Regions from separate parts of the Gilliamella sp. wkB7 genome, predicted to be linked through region 2. Evidence: riboswitches for the same ligand, from Rfam matches in the RefSeq annotation. Region 2 holds a riboswitch; the other holds the start of a gene.
What was found. Region 2 has a riboswitch for thiamine pyrophosphate ahead of thiM (hydroxyethylthiazole kinase). Riboswitches for the same ligand answer to the same signal wherever they lie in the genome.

Region 1 (8,265 bases), 430 kb from region 2:
TTGTTTCCATTCGACTTAATAGATGTGTTGTTGCTTTTTGCAAGGATGATTTTTTGATTGTAACACTAATAACCAGTGGCATAATGGCATAAATGGCAATTAATAATGATATAATCCATTTGGTTGTGTTTTTAACATAGACAGGTCTTACCTTTCGCCAAAGATAAATACCAATCAAACAATAAATAATCACTATAGCCATTAATTTTAAACTGAAATACTGTTGAATAAACTCATTTGATTCAGTCAAATTCGATTCAGCCATGACAAAAAATACACTTTGAGAAAACTCTTGGCGATAAATTATAAAATAACTTATTGAAATCAGTGATAAGCTTCCTACAATCAAACCATAGAACGTGGCAATTTTTCGAGTCTGATTTGGATATATTAAAACTGGGATCAACCAGATCAAACTATAGATGATTGAATCACGTAGACCTATCACATTGGCGTGTCCAGAAATGAAGATATAAAGTTGTAAACCACTTGAAAAAAAAGTAAAAAATAAAATAGTAAAGATAAGCGCTAACCAGCTAAACTTTTTGTTTTCTTTTATATTCGTCATGAAAATTTATTCGATATTATAGGTTATAAAAATGTATAAATTACCCCTACAACATTAATAAAACCTTAAGTGATAACAATTTTATATTTAGAAATAAATTAGCAGACAATCGTTTTATTTAAGCATTGAAATAAAATCGTTTTAGCTTTTATTTATTGGCAAACCTAATAATTGAGCAATAACCATATTTTCGGGTTCATTAAGTTGATAAGGAGGATTATTAAATATGATCTTTCCATTATCAACAACTAAACAACGTGAAAAGTTTTCTAAAGACTCATCTAGATAATGTGAAACCATGAGTAACGTTAAAGCGAATTCATCACAGATATGATTAACCAGTGCTAGCATTTCAAACCGTAAAGCTTGGTCTAGTGCAGAAAATGGTTCATCCAATAATAAAATAGGACGATGTTGAATTAAACAGCGTGCCAAAGCAACTCGTTGACGCTGTCCACCGGAAAGTTGATTGGGATAGCGATCATTAAAGCCCGATAAACCAACTTTAGCCAACATATCGGCAATATTTTGCTTCTCAAAAGTCGTTAGTTTTAATGACGGTTTAATGCCTAAAGCAATATTTTGCTCAACGGTTAAATGATCGAATAAGTTATTATTTTGAAACAGCATCGAAACTGGGCGCTTACCCGGTAAAGTTTGCGTCATATTTTGATTATTAAGGATGATTTGCCCGGAACTTGGAAAAATAAATCCTGCGATCAAGCTTAATAAGGTACTTTTACCCGCACCACTCGGTCCAACAATGACTACTTTTTCTTGGGTAGCAATGTGCATATTAAAATGCATCTTAAAATCATCATATTGATAATTAATTTGATTAAGTTCGATCATAATCCATCACAATTAATAAACTAAAAGATAAGATTAACAAAAATGCAGCCGTCACGGCGCTCTCTTGATAATGATAATGCGCTATTTGTTGATACAAATAATAAGGTAATGTGGTAACGGCTTGCCCACCAAACAACGCAATAATACCAAAATCACCCATTGACAATAATGCCGAAAAGGCCAAGCTCAACGTAAGAAGTTTTTTTAATGATTTATATTCAATTAGATAAAAATGCCTAATACCTGCAATGTTTAAAGATTGACATAATTGCCAATACCGTGATGTAACATCAAACATTGGCATTTCAAGATTTTTTAAGATAAAAGGTAAGGCCATTAGACCATTGCAAAGCATCATTAAACCACAGACAAACACGGTATTATCAGCATACTGAAATAACAAAATAAACAATCCTGATGCAAGTACCATGCTTGGAATGGTTAATATCAATGACCCCACTAACATTAAACGATTGCTCCACTGTTGCTGATTGCCAATCAATAGACGGCTATTGGTCCAAAGTATTAATAAAGCAAGTAACATAGCCACCAAAGCTGAACTAAGGGCAATTATTAACGAATAGATAACAGCTTGCTGAAAAGCCCAATTTAACTGCGACCATTGAAAATAACCAATACCTTCAATCAATAATGTAATCATTGGCAAAAATATATACATTGCTCCCAAAATCACAATAACAGCACTAACTAAACCTATAGTCACAGTGTTGGGTAAACGATATTGGTAGCGAATATACTGTGCACTAAGATCGCGATAATGATTTGTTTTTCGCAGTATCCAAACAAAACTCATACAACAAATAAGTTGTATGATTGCTAACATAACAGCTTGCATCAAATCAAAATCGCGAATCGATTGGTAAATAGCAACTTCAATAGTGGTATACTTCGGCCCACCTCCTAATGCCAACACTATAGCAAAGCTGGTAAAGCAAAGCATAAAAATCAGTCCTGACATGGGTAAAAGCTGCCGACGCAATAATGGCCATTCTACTAATTTAAAATAAGTAAAATGAGAAAAATTAAGCTGAGCAGCCATTTGCTTTTGCTCAACAGGAACACTCGTTAATGTTTGATAAAATAGACCACTCGCATAAGGAAAATTCAAAAAAACATGAGCCAATAAAATCCCAACCAGTCCATAAATTGAATTTGGAAAAGATAAACCTAAATAAGTAAAACACGTAGCAAATAAACCTTGTTGACCATAAACAGATAATAGCCCGGTTACAACAACTAATGTTGGTAATATAAAGGTAACGGGCATAATCCGTATCAGAAAGCTTTTTCCCAAAAAATCGATAATGGATAACGCTTTAGCCATAGCAACGGCCAAAAATACCGACAAAAACGTCGATAATATCGCTTGCATGAAAGTGATCCAAATAATGTGCAATAAATAATTATCAATATAAACCGTTAAATTATCGGACTTTATGGCTGTATGGCAAAGTGCAAACAATGCAGTGCCTAAAACTGCTATTATCAAACTAGCAGCGCTGATACCTGGCAGTAACGTTTTAAAATTTAACATTGCTTTTTATAATAAAATTAACAATCTATTTTATTACTGACTAATGGCTGATTGCCATTCTCGTATCCAAGCTTTTTGATTATCAACCACTTTCTCTGCATCAAATTCGAGCGCTTTACTAACTTTATTAATCTGATCAAACGCAGGGGGTAATGGCGTATTTATAATAGGATACATAACATTTTTTTCAGCAAATTGCCGTTGTACCTCGGGTGTTAATAGATATTGTAAAAAGCGACGTGCTAATTGTGGTTGTTGACTATATTTGGTGATACCTGCTATTTCAACTTGACGATAATGCCCCTCATCAAAAATAGCGGCATTATAACGATAATCTTGATCATTAATTATATGTGCAACTGGCGATGTGCTATAACTCAGTACCAAATCAGCTTCACCTTTTAAGAACATACCGTATGCCTCACTCCACCCTTTAGTAACTGTAACAGTATTTTTAGCAATTTTTTGCCATGCAGATACCGCATCCTTACCATAAATATTTTTTACCCAAAATAGCAATCCTAATCCGGGAGTACTGGTTCTAGGATCTTGATAAATAATCTTCCAATTGGCTTTATTGTCAACTAACTCATGCAATGAGTGAGGAGGATTCTTTATTTTTTCTTTATTGTAGATAAAAGCAAAATAACCGAAATCATACGGCATAAAATCTTCATCCCACCAATCAGTATTAAGATTGTTAGGTTTGGCTATTTGATGAGGTGCCATGATATTAGCCTGTTTAGCTTGTCCTAAAAGATTATTGTCTAAACCTAAAATAACATCAGCATTGGTTTTATTACCCTCAAGGCGAAGACGATTTAAAATCGACACACCATCGCCTAGCGTTACAATATCAAGTTGGCAATCACACTGCGCTTCAAAGCCCTGTTTAATTGCTTCACCTGGTCCCCACTCGGAAATAAAAGAGCTATAACTATAAACAGTTAAAATAGGTTTTTCATGAATTTTAGCATTGGCAGAAGTTGCTACAAAGAATACAGAAAATAAAAATGACAGTAAGAATTTATTACAAAACATTTTGCCTCCAAAAAAGCGAATAAAAGACAAAAGGTTTGAGCAGACACGATAACTCAAATCCCTCCGCTGGCATGACCCAGTTCAGGTTCGACGAGTTGCATTAGTAAATCTAACACTCTCAGCCCATAAGGCACCCCGTTGAGAACGATATTAGTTTAGTAGTTAGTTGGAAAATTGTAAATAAAGAAAGTGGTAAGTTATTTTTAAGGTATCATTTTCTGGTAAAAAATCATCAGAAAATCCATTATTTTTAGTTAAATTTAAATCATATCAAACATTAGTAACCAGTAGCTCCTCATTTAGGTATAAAAACGGTTATGCTTAAAATAAAAATAGCGATTTTTGTAAAAAATATTCAGGAGTCTATACCGTTTCGTCTATTTTATTATTAAATGTCTAATAGAATTCATGTGAATAAAAAGACTTTTTATTACTGTTCTTATATTCAATCATCATTATCCATTCAAGTTATTTAAGTTCGTTATTATGGCTTGATATTATATTTTTGTTTAATTGCAGCTAACTCTTCAAGTGATGTAGCATTAAAGGCTTCCACCATCCATTCTGGCCAACCCTCACCCTCTATCATATCCTCTTTGAATTTTACCTCTTCATCTGTCTTGTATTCGCCATCATCTATATCGGCTGATTCATAATTCACCATAAAACTGTTAATCCAACACCAAACATGCAAACTACCTGCTCCGGGTTGAGCCGGATCTAACATAACATGGTCAATAACCTGATGTGTACTGGGTTGACATACCATTAACACCGTTGAGGTTAAAGCATTGCGTGAAAAATTATGGATAATTACGCCATGCATATCATTCCAATCATACTCTTGTATGCGGCGTTTTTTCGGTTGTAAAAATACTTTTGGGTGCCGTAATACTTTAAAGTTAAAAAAGTAACTTTCATTAACATACACTTTACCCGTCTTACGATTAAATATAATTGGACTACAGTGGCGTGAAAATGCATTCTGGTAGAATTCAGGAATAATTAGATATAAACCAAAACTACAAGTAATAAAACCAATTATTCCAATTAGTGTTAGTTCGTGATCAAATCCAAAAATAAACATAACCATACCAACAATTAGAATATTCATCCCAATAATACAAATAAAATAAAGATATGTATAAAAAATCTGATCATTTCGTCGCTGACGAATAAATGCACAATAGTTATCATTAGCATAAATTAATCGACGACAATGCAATGATAGGCCATAAGGACCTTTATCTAGGTCTCCAAACCAACCAAAGATCTGGGGGCGGTATTTTGAGGGCATTACTGTTTTATTCCTTTACGTTCTACTTAAGTTCGTTATTATGGCTTGATATTATATTTTTGTTTAATTGCAGCTAACTCTTCAAGTGATGTAGCATTAAAGGCTTCCACCATCCATTCTGGCCAACCTTCACCCTCTATTATATCTGTTTTAAATTTTCCTTCTTCATCTGTTTTGTATTCACCATCATCTATATTGGCTGATTCATAATTCACCATAAAACTGTTAATCCAACACCAAACATGAAAACTACCTGCTCCTGGTTGAGCCGGATCTAACATAACATGGTCAATAACCTGATGTGTACCGGGTTGACACACAATTAATACCGTTGAAATTAAAGCATTCCGTGAAAAATTATGGATAATTACACCATGCATATCATTCCAATCATACTCTTGTATTCGGCGTTTTTTCGGTTGTAAAAATACTTTTGGATGCCGAAAAAATTTAAAGTTAAAAAAATAACTTTCATTAACATACACTTTACCCGTTTTACGATTAAATATAATGGGACTTCCAAGGCGTGAAAATGCATTTTGATAGAATTCAGGAATTGCATAATTTAAAGCAAAAAGGCTAGTAAAAAAACAGGCTATAACAACCAGATCAACAAACTCTATTTTAGAATTATCATGTAGAACCGCTAGCCAAAGACATCCTATGATAGTTCCAATCAACAAAATAATGGCAATAAAATAGAGACAAGTATAAAAAATCTGATCATTATGTTCCTGACGAATAAAGGCACAATAGTTATTATTCGCATAAATTAACCGACTATCATGCAATGATAGGCTATAAGGGCCTTTATCTAGGTCGCCAAACCAACCTAAAATTTGGGGGCGGTATTTTGATGGCATTAATGTTTTATTCCTTATTCCTTTGCGTTCTGTTTAAGTTCGTTATTATGGCTTGATATTATATTTTTGCTTAATTGTAGATAACTCTTCAAGTGATGTGGCATTAAAGGCTTCCACCATCCATTCTGGCCAACCTTCACCCTCTATCATATCCTCTTTGAATTTTGCCTCTTCATCTGTTTTGTATTCGCCGTCATCTATATCGGCTGATTTATAATAAACCATAAAACTGTTAATCCAACACCAAACATGCAAACTACCTGCTCCGGGTTGAGCCGGATCTAACATAACATGGTCAATAACCTGATGTGTACCGGGTTGACATACCATTAACACCGTTGAGGTTAAAGCATTACGAGAAAAATTATGGATAATTACGCCATGCATATCATTCCAATCATACTCTTGTATACGGCGTTTTTTCGGTTGTAAAAATACTTTTGGGTGCCGTAATACTTTAAAGTTGAAAAAGTAACTTTCATTAACATACACTTTACCCGTCTTACGATTAAATATAATTGGACTACAGTGGCGTGAAAATGCATTCTGGTAGAATTCAGGAATAATTAGATATAAACCAAAACCACAAGTAATAAAACCAATTATTCCAATCAGTGCCAGTTCATGATCAAATCCAAAAATAAATATAACCATACCTACAATTAATATACTCAACAAAATAATCGCAACAAAATATAGACATGTATAAAAAATTTGATCACTATGTTCCTGACGAATAAAGGCACAATAGTTATCATTGGCATAAATTAAGCGATCATCATGCAATGGTAGGCTATGAGGGCCTTTATCCAGATCGCCAAACCAACCAAAGATCTGGGGACGGTATTTTGAGGGCATTACTGTTTTATTCCTTTACGTTCTATTTAAGTTCGTTATTATGGTTTGATATTATATTTTTGCTTAATTGCAGCTAATTCTTCAAGTGATGTAGCATTAAAGGCTTCCACCATCCATTCTGGCCAACCCTCACCCTCTATCATATCTGTTTTAAATTTTGCTTCTTCATCCGTCTTGTATTCGCCATCATCTATATTGGCTGATTTATAATAAACCATAAAACTATTGATCCAACCCCAGACAAACATTCTACCTGTTGCTGCTCGTGCAGGATCTAACATAACATGGTCAATAACCTGATGTGTACCGGGTTGACACACCATTAACATCGTTGAGGTTAAAGCATTACGTGAAAAATTATGGATAATTACACCATGCATATCATTCCAATCATACTCTTGTATGCGGCGCTTTTTCGGTTGTAAAAATACTTTTGGGTGCCGTAATATTTTAAAGTTAAAAAAGTAACTTTCATTAACATACACTTTACCCGTTTTACGATTAAATATTATGGGACTACCAAGACGGGAAAATGCATTTTGATAGAATTCAGGAATTGCATAATTTAAAGCAAAAAGGCTAGTAATAAAACAGGCTATAACAACCAGATCAACAAACTCGATTTTAGAATTATCATGGAGAACCGCTAGCCAAACACATCCTATGATAGTTACATTCAACAAAATAATGGCAATAAAATAGAGACAAGTATAAAAAATCTGATCATTATGTTCCTGACGAATAAATGCACAATAGTTATCATTGGCATAAATTAAGCGATCATCATGCAGTGGTAGGCTATGAGGACCTTTATCCAGGTCGCCAAACCAACCTAAAATTTGGGGACGGTATTTTGATGGCATTACTGTTTTATTCCTTATCCTTATTCCTTTGCGTTCTATTTAAGTTCATTATTATGGCTTGATATTATATTTTTGCTTAATTGTAGATAACTCTTCAAGTGATGTGGCATTAAAGGCGTCCACCATCCATTCTGGCCAACCCTCACCCTCTATCATATCCTCTTTGAATTTTGCCTCTTCATCTGTCTTGTATTCGCCATCATTTATATCGGCTGATTCATAATTCACCATAAAACTGTTAATCCAACCCCAGACAAACATTCTACCTGTTGCTGCTCGTATAGGATCTAACATAACATGGTCAATAACCTGATTTGTACCAGGTTGACATACCATTAACACTGTTGAGGTTAAGGCATTACGTGAAA
Region 2 (8,265 bases):
AGCACGCAATTACTGTACGTCAAGACCCACAAAAATTGCGCAAAGCAACCCTTGATACATTAGCTTTATATTTAGCATGTGGCATCGATCCAAAGCAAAGCACTATTTTTGTACAATCCCATGTACCCGCTCATGCTGAACTAGGTTGGGCATTAAACTGTTACACCTATTTTGGTGAACTCAGTCGAATGACACAGTTTAAGGACAAATCAGCTCGCCATGCCGAAAATATCAATGCGGGTCTATTTGATTATCCAGTTTTGATGGCTGCCGATATTTTATTATACCAAGCCAATTTAGTACCTGTTGGTGACGATCAAAAGCAACACCTTGAATTATCGCGTGATATTGCTATGCGTTTTAATGCGCTTTATGGCGATATCTTTACTGTGCCAGAGCCTTTTATTGCTAAAGTTGGTGCACGGGTCATGTCATTACAAGATCCAACCAAAAAAATGTCTAAATCAGATGAAAACCGCAATAATGTGATTGGATTACTTGAAAATCCTAAAGACGTTGAGAAGAAAATCAAACGAGCAATGACCGATTCTGATGAACCACCAGTCGTACGTTACGATTTAAAAAATAAAGCTGGTGTATCTAACTTACTTGATATCTTAACAGGTATTACAGGTAAACCTATTGCTGAACTTGAAAAAGAGTTTGAAGGCAAAATGTACGGACACCTTAAAACTGAAGTGTCAACTCAAGTGATTGATATGTTAACAGCGTTGCAAACTAAATATCACCAATATCGTGATGATGAAAGTTACTTACATTCAATCATGCAAGAAGGTGCAGAAAAAGCACGTTCAAAAGCCGAACCAACCTTGAAAAAGGTTTATGACGCAATTGGTTTTGTATAAACAATTTTAATAAACTGTTTTTAAAAAAATAAACCATTAACTGCTAAACCACAAACTGATAGTTATAACTTAAAATCGCTAACTATCACAAAAAAATAGTATAGATTGGCTTTAATCAACGAAGTTAGTGAATAACGATTAAAGCCATCTAAATATATGGGTTAGTTATGAAGATTATTATTCTTGGTGCTGGACAAACAGGCAGTGCTTTAGCTGAATACCTTGTTACCGAAAAACAAAACGATGTAACGGTGGTCGATGAAGATCATGATAAATTGCAATCTTTACAAGAGCGTTTTGATTTACAGGTCATTTGTGGCAAATCATCTTATCCACAAGTATTAGAAAGTGCGGGTGCTGAATCGGCTGATATGCTGGTTGCCGTCACTAATTCGGACGAAGTGAATATGATGGCCTGTCAAATAGGTCACGTTATGTTCAATATTCCGCAAAAAGTCGCACGTATTCGTGCACCAGAATATAACGACGAAAAATATCCATTTTTCAATAAAGATTGCATTAATATCGACCATATTATTGCTCCAGAAAATCTGATCACCAATCACGTAAGCCAGTTAGTACAATATCCAGGCTCGTTACAGTTTGCCTCTTTTTACGATAACCGTGTATGTTTGGTTGCAGTGACGGCTTACTATGGTGGAGCCTTAGTCGGAAGCGAATTGTCTGAACTGAAAGAACATTTACCCCATGTTGAAGCCAGAGTGGTTGCAATATATCGAAAAAATCGCTTTATTCGCCCATTAGGCTCCACACTCATTGAAGCGGGTGATATGGTTTATTTCATCACCCCACCTAGCAATATCAAAGCAGTAACAAGTGAATTACAGCGGCTAGAAAAACCTTATAAACGCATCATAATTAGTGGTGGTGGCGGCATCGCGATTGCTTTAGCTAAACGTTTAGAGAATGACTATCAAGTTAAATTAATTGAACGTAATGCTGAACGTGCCGAATTAATTGCCGAACAGCTGGTTAATACCACGGTTTTACATGGTGAATCGTCAGATCAAGAATTGCTATCACAAGAACAAGTTGAACTAACGGATCTGTTTATTGCTGTAACGAGTGACGATGAATCTAACATTATGTCATCCATGTTAGCTAAAAGAATGGGCGCTAAAAAAGTGATTGTTTTAATCCAAAAGCAAGCCTACCTTGAACTGATTAATGATAGCGTTATAGATATTGCTATTTCACCACAACATGCCACTATTTCAGAGCTATTAAGCCATGTAAGACAATCGGCGGTTGTTAAAGTGGTCTCTTTAAGACAGGGCGAATCTGAAATTGTCGAGGTGATTGCACATGGAGATAAAGAGAGTTCCAAACTAGTGGGTAAAAATATCAACGGTTTAAAATTACCTTCTGGTGCTACCATTGGTGCGGTAGTGCGTGGTGAAGATGTGATTATCGTTAATACAGACTTAACCATCGAAAGTAACGATCATCTCATCATCTTCTTACCTGACCGACGTGACATAACTGATATAGAAAAATTATTACAATAACTTGTGTTAAATTATTAGTCAGTCCATAATAAAAGCTCTTTTGACTCGGGGTGTTTTTTGTTACCCACAAAAAACTGAGATTTTACCCGTTGAACCTGATCTGGATTATACCAGCGTAGGGAAGTCTAAGCCTTGAAAGTCCTCAATTGGCACACTCTTCCCTAAGCTAACTTTATAAATTGTTGTAAGGAAAGAATATGTCTGCCACTCAAACCCTGCAAATAACCCAAGCAAGACCTTTTATCGATCATGTAAAACAACAACATCCATTAGTACACTGTATTACCAATGATGTGGTTCAAAATTTTACAGCGAATGTATTATTAGCAATTGGCGCATCACCAGCCATGGTCATTGCTCAGCAAGAAGTTGCCTCATTTGTGCAAATTGCCAATAGTTTATTAATCAATGTTGGAACCCTTGATAGCAATAGTGCAGAAAGCATGTTATTAGCGGCTGCCAGTGCTCAAAAAAATCATATACCATGGGTACTCGATCCGGTCGCAGTCGGACCAGCACTTGCTTATCGTACCGATATAGTTCATCAATTAATTGGTTATAAACCTACCGTTATTCGTGGTAATGCTTCAGAAATATTAGCCTTAAATGGCGATAACTCATCTGCCAAAGGTCCTGACGGTCAAGATTCTACTGAATCAGCCTTAAATGCAGCTAAACAACTTGCCCAAAAACACCAAACCATCATTAGTATTACTGGGGATATTGATTATATCACTAATGGTGAACAGACTTACTGCATCAAAGGCGGGGATATAGCATTAACTAAAATTACTGGTACTGGTTGCTCGCTATCAGCCATGGTTGCAGCTTTTATTGCTGGCTCATCTAATACCTTACTTGCTACAGCCTCAGCCTGTTTTATGATGAAAAAAGCTGGAGAGCTTGCCAACAAACAACAAGGGTTAGGCACTTATGCGGTATCGCTGATCGATCAGCTTTCACTATTTAACCCATCACAAGTATAAGGAAATCAGATGAATAAACTTCTCGACTTAAGTCTCTATTTAGTCCTAGATCCAATCTTATGTGGTGGTATTACTGGCATGGTAGAGACAACAAAAATCGCTATTGCTAATGGGGTAACCGCCGTTCAATTAAGATCAGAACATGAATTTTCTGGTAAAAATTGGTATTACGCAGCATTAGCATTAAAAGAAGTGTTAAGCGATACCCGTGTTCCTTTATTTATTAACGATCATGTTGATATAGCCCTAGCAATTGATGCCGATGGTGTCCATATTGGGCAAAGCGATTTACCTGTTGATGTCACACGTAAATTAATTGGCAATGACAAATGGCTAGGATTTTCGGTCGCTAATCGACAACAACTCAATGAAGTCCCATGGCAACTTGTCGATTATATTGGGATTGGTCCAATTTATCCTACCACCACTAAACAAGATGCCGCACCAGCAATGGGCATGCCACAATTAACTCAATTAGTTAAGCTAAAACAGCGCCCTGCTGTGGCAATAGGTGGTATTAATGCCAATAATGCTACCCCAATATTGCAAAGTGGTATTGAAGGCATCGCTGTCGTTTCGGCAATTTGTGGTCAAAAAGATATACAACAAGCCACACTATCGCTACTTGAAAAAATCCAACAAGCTAAAAATAATAAGGGGTAATATTATGACAACCGTTGCTTTAACCATTGCCGGTTCTGATCCAAGTGGTGGTGCAGGTATCCAAGCAGATTTAAAAACCTTTTCATCTCTCGGAGCCTATGGAATGTCAGTAATCACCGCCCTTACCGCACAAAGTACTCAAGGCGTTGATAGCGTATTGGCAATTGATCCTACATTTGTGGCTAAACAATTTAATACTCTATATCACGATATAAAAATTGATAGCGTGAAAATGGGAATGCTAATGGACAAAGAGATCGTAACGACTGTTTATCATCTGCTGAACAATAACCCTATTGCTAACATTGTGCTTGATACGGTGATGATCGCTAAAGGGGGACATACGCTGTTAAAATCTGACGCAGTTAGTGCTATTCGTGAACTATTAATACCTTTATCAACGGTAATAACACCCAATCTTCCCGAAGCAGCAGCGTTACTCGATTGTGAAGAAGCAAAAAACGAAGATCAAATGCAACAGCAAGGTCATGAGTTATTGAAATTAGGTTGTAAAGCAGTTTTAATGAAAGGTGGGCATTTACCCAGTCCAGAGAGCCCGGATTATTTAATAACCCCAATGCAAACGATTAGAATGGTCTCACCACGAATTGAAACTAAAAATACTCATGGCACAGGTTGCACATTATCGGCAGCTATTGCGGCTCTTTTGCCTAAATATGGTTTAGAAGATGCCATACATCAAGCGAAAGACTATTTGCAAGGTGCAATTACTCATGCAGATGATTTAAATATTGGTCAAGGAATTGGTCCAACGCACCATTTTTATCAGTGGTGGTAGATTAAATTTTTTAATAAATACTGAAACTGGTGTGTAGAAAAAAGAGTTAATATGATTTTTAAACATAACGGCACACCAACAGGACATAAATATCTAAAATTATCTCAATCCCAATTTCAATTAATCAATGGAATTGCTTTTTTATTACTCAAAGACCAATAACCATCAAAAACATAGGAGTTAAAATCACGATTACATCTAACATGAATCACAAATACGCTATCTTTAAGAAGTAATCTTTAAAGATACGGGGGTATGATTCAAAAGGTTTTGCTCTCTCTTTCCATGCAATCATGATTCTTGTATTGAAAGATTTGTACATCAAATAAACTAATGCAGATTCTTTGCTTCGCTCACACTACAGTAGAGCGATCCTTGTTTTGTATCTTTATCTTCTGAATAGAGCGCCCAGCAACTCTTCATTGAAAGATCAATCTTTTTGGTGATTGCAACTCCGCTCGTATATTGACAAACAACATAATAAGGAGCGGTATCTTTGACATGATTCACTTCCCATACTAATTTTTGTTGTTGACCATCAATTGTGCCTTTTGCAGGTACCTGTGAAGCTTTGTTAGCGGGTTTATCATAAAAAAGTCCCAAATTAAAAAAAGATGAAGTGTAAGTTCCATCTTCCGAAATTTCCCATCCATCTGGCATTTCTTCAACTTTTACTTTGATGGTCATCTCTTTTGGACAATCAATCTGATATGCATTTACAGTAAAAACACTCGCCAAACAAACGATGGTTATTATAGCGCTGTATAATCTTTTTCCTTTCATATTCTATTTTCCTTTAAAAACTGTCTTTGCTATTAATAAATAGGAAAAACAATTAATATTAAAATAATTACGACAATTACATAAAAATATTGGATCGTTATAATTGCCCTTTTAATAAATTCGATTATTAATTATCCTAGTTTGATAATAAAGTTTCGACCTAATTATTTGTTTCGTTTGTTTCATTATTGGTACAATTAATTGAAACAATATTATTTTCTACTTTGCCGTATTTATCCTCAGAATAAAAACCTTTGCAAATATTTACCGAACGATCAATTTTTTTTATCAATTGGATAAAACTTCCATCATAACTACAATTGACATAAAATGGCACATCTTCGAGAGGCGGACTTACCAGCCATGTAAGCTCAAACTGTTTACCCCAATTTTTACGGCCGATTAAAGTTTCTTCAGGCTTTTGTTCTATCATTTTAACGGGTTTATTGTAAAAAACAGATAGGCTAGCAGGCTCATATAGAGTACTATCTTCACTCTCAATAACTTCCCAGCCATCAGGAAGGTTTTCGACAGATGTTTTGACTTTGAGTGCTTTTGGACATTCAATTTGATAAGCATTCACAGCAAAAACGGCAGCCAACCAAGCCATTGAAACGATAGTGAAGCGTAAGATTTTTTTATTCATCTTATAAATCCTTTTAAAATCAATTATTGCTTAAATGATTATGCCAACACCGTAACAAAGATCAAGATGAATTAATCTTTTAAATAAAATAAGAAATCTTTTATAAAACAAATTTGTTAAAAAGTTTCAGGTAACGCATACGTTTCAGTAAAAACAGTGATATTTGTAAAAATTATTCAGGAGTCTATACTGTTTTATTATCAATTTGGAGGACAATTTTTTTACTATTACGAGATATTTTTTTAGCTATATTTATCAAATTATTCAAAATTATAAATGATATTTTCCGCTCTATCTTTCACTGAACTTTTCTTCGGAAATCTGCCTGCATTGATATCCATATAAAACGGTTGAAAGCAAATCTCAATTTAATGCCATATTGGATTAGTTTAAATAGCATTATTTAGTCAAAAAACAGATCGATATGTATAACATTATTCATAAATATTAACCTGTTTTATTAAAAAATCCGCAATTTAAGTTTACTAAGGTATCAATCTTTTCGATAAGAATATCGAAATTATCCATTAGCATAAAATAGATATTATTTTAATAATATTTGAGATCCTTAAAAGTAAGAAAACTTATCTGGTACTAAAACCAAAGTCATATTTATTAATAGCTGTAGTTAATAATTTGCAAATATCCTAATAATAAAAGAGGAACTCAAATGCCAAGTATTACAATTTATACATCAGAAGATCAAAAGATTGAAACGAATGCTTTTTCTGAATTTTCAGTTTGTTTAAAAAATATAACAAAAAAAGTGTTACAAGCTGAAGATAATAATATACATATAGCCTATTTAACATCTGATATTGGCTATGGAAAACCAATCTACTTTGAAGCTAAGTTGAGAAAAGAAGTTTTTCGTAGTGAAGAGGTGATGAAAACCTATTTACATCAAGTTGATTTATTAATTGAAGAAAAGATGGGAGTTAAAGCCAGAATTCGTTGTTTTATGTATGACGTTGATTACATATTTGCCAAAAATTAAAGGTAACAAATTATGAATCACGCATTTTCAAAGAAAGAACTAGGAAATATTTTAGTTACAGCAATAAGTGATGGTTATTTGGATGCTAACTTTAATTTACTGGCTAATATTGATGTTAAAGAGTGTGAAATTATCCAGCGAAATGCACATCAAAAAAAACTAAATGCTGTGCATATCAATACGTTTTTAGTACAACAACAAGGAATAAATATTTTAATTGATGCTGGCGCAGGTGGGATTAAAGGTTGGGGAGGAGAGTTAGTTAATAATCTAACTAGATTAAGTCTTAAACCTAAAGATATAGATGCTATCCTACTTACTCATGCTCATCCAGATCATATTGGTGGTTTGCTTACTTCTAATGGAGAAGTTGTTTTTCCAAATGCAAAATTATTGATTAGTCAGGAAGAATATCATTATTTGGTAGATGAAAAATCTTTTCTCTCGGCTTCTGACCGTATAAAAAATAACATTATTTTTGCTCGCAATGTTTTCAAACAGTATCAAGACAGTTTGTGTTTCATTAATAAAAATGAGGTATTTCCTAATATATTTGCTATTCCGATGCAAGGCCATACACCAGGACATACAGGTTATAAAATTATTGGTAGCAAGCAAAGTTTATTAATTTGGGGTGATATTGTCCATTTTCCATATATCCAATTATTAAAACCAAACGTCTCGATCGCTTTTGACTATGATCCAAACTTAGCTATAGAAACACGAACTCAAGTTCTAAATATGGTTTGTCGCGACAATATTCTTGTTGGTGGAATGCATTTTGGACCTAACGGTTTTGGTTATATCAAAAAATTTCAGACAGGATACAAAATAGTTACAGATGATTAATTAAACACTGTTATTTATTAAAATCATTATTTCTTTGAATGGTGATTTAAGAATATTTATATTAGCGGTAATATAAATTAGAGTTATAAAAAAAATAACAGAGTAATTGCAAGTAATACTTTTATAATATTTATTAAATAAAATAAA

Region 1: it holds a riboswitch for thiamine pyrophosphate, as region 2 does, so the genes downstream of both, thiB (thiamine ABC transporter substrate binding subunit) here and thiM (hydroxyethylthiazole kinase) in region 2, are expected to answer to the same signal.

Annotation. Positions count from the first base shown of each region.
Region 1 covers NZ_CM004509.1:2,763,274-2,771,538, reverse strand. The annotation lists gene cptA (phosphoethanolamine transferase CptA) at 1-574, opposite strand, end outside; gene thiQ (thiamine ABC transporter ATP-binding protein ThiQ) at 710-1,420, opposite strand; gene thiP (thiamine/thiamine pyrophosphate ABC transporter permease) at 1,407-2,975, opposite strand; gene thiB (thiamine ABC transporter substrate binding subunit) at 3,009-4,016, opposite strand; TPP riboswitch at 4,057-4,164, opposite strand; gene A9G17_RS12200 (DUF6708 domain-containing protein) at 4,501-5,313, opposite strand; gene A9G17_RS12195 (DUF6708 domain-containing protein) at 5,352-6,176, opposite strand; gene A9G17_RS12190 (DUF6708 domain-containing protein) at 6,222-7,034, opposite strand; gene A9G17_RS12185 (DUF6708 domain-containing protein) at 7,073-7,897, opposite strand; gene A9G17_RS12180 (DUF6708 domain-containing protein) at 7,949-8,265, opposite strand, start outside.
Region 2 covers NZ_CM004509.1:2,333,197-2,341,461, reverse strand. The annotation lists gene trpS (tryptophan--tRNA ligase) at 1-866, shown strand, start outside; gene trkA (Trk system potassium transporter TrkA) at 1,034-2,395, shown strand; TPP riboswitch at 2,432-2,534, shown strand; gene thiM (hydroxyethylthiazole kinase) at 2,593-3,381, shown strand; gene thiE (thiamine phosphate synthase) at 3,391-4,044, shown strand; gene thiD (bifunctional hydroxymethylpyrimidine kinase/phosphomethylpyrimidine kinase) at 4,049-4,843, shown strand; gene A9G17_RS10310 (STY0301 family protein) at 5,174-5,626, opposite strand; gene A9G17_RS10305 (STY0301 family protein) at 5,787-6,272, opposite strand; gene A9G17_RS10300 (hypothetical protein) at 6,943-7,269, shown strand; gene A9G17_RS10295 (MBL fold metallo-hydrolase) at 7,282-8,118, shown strand.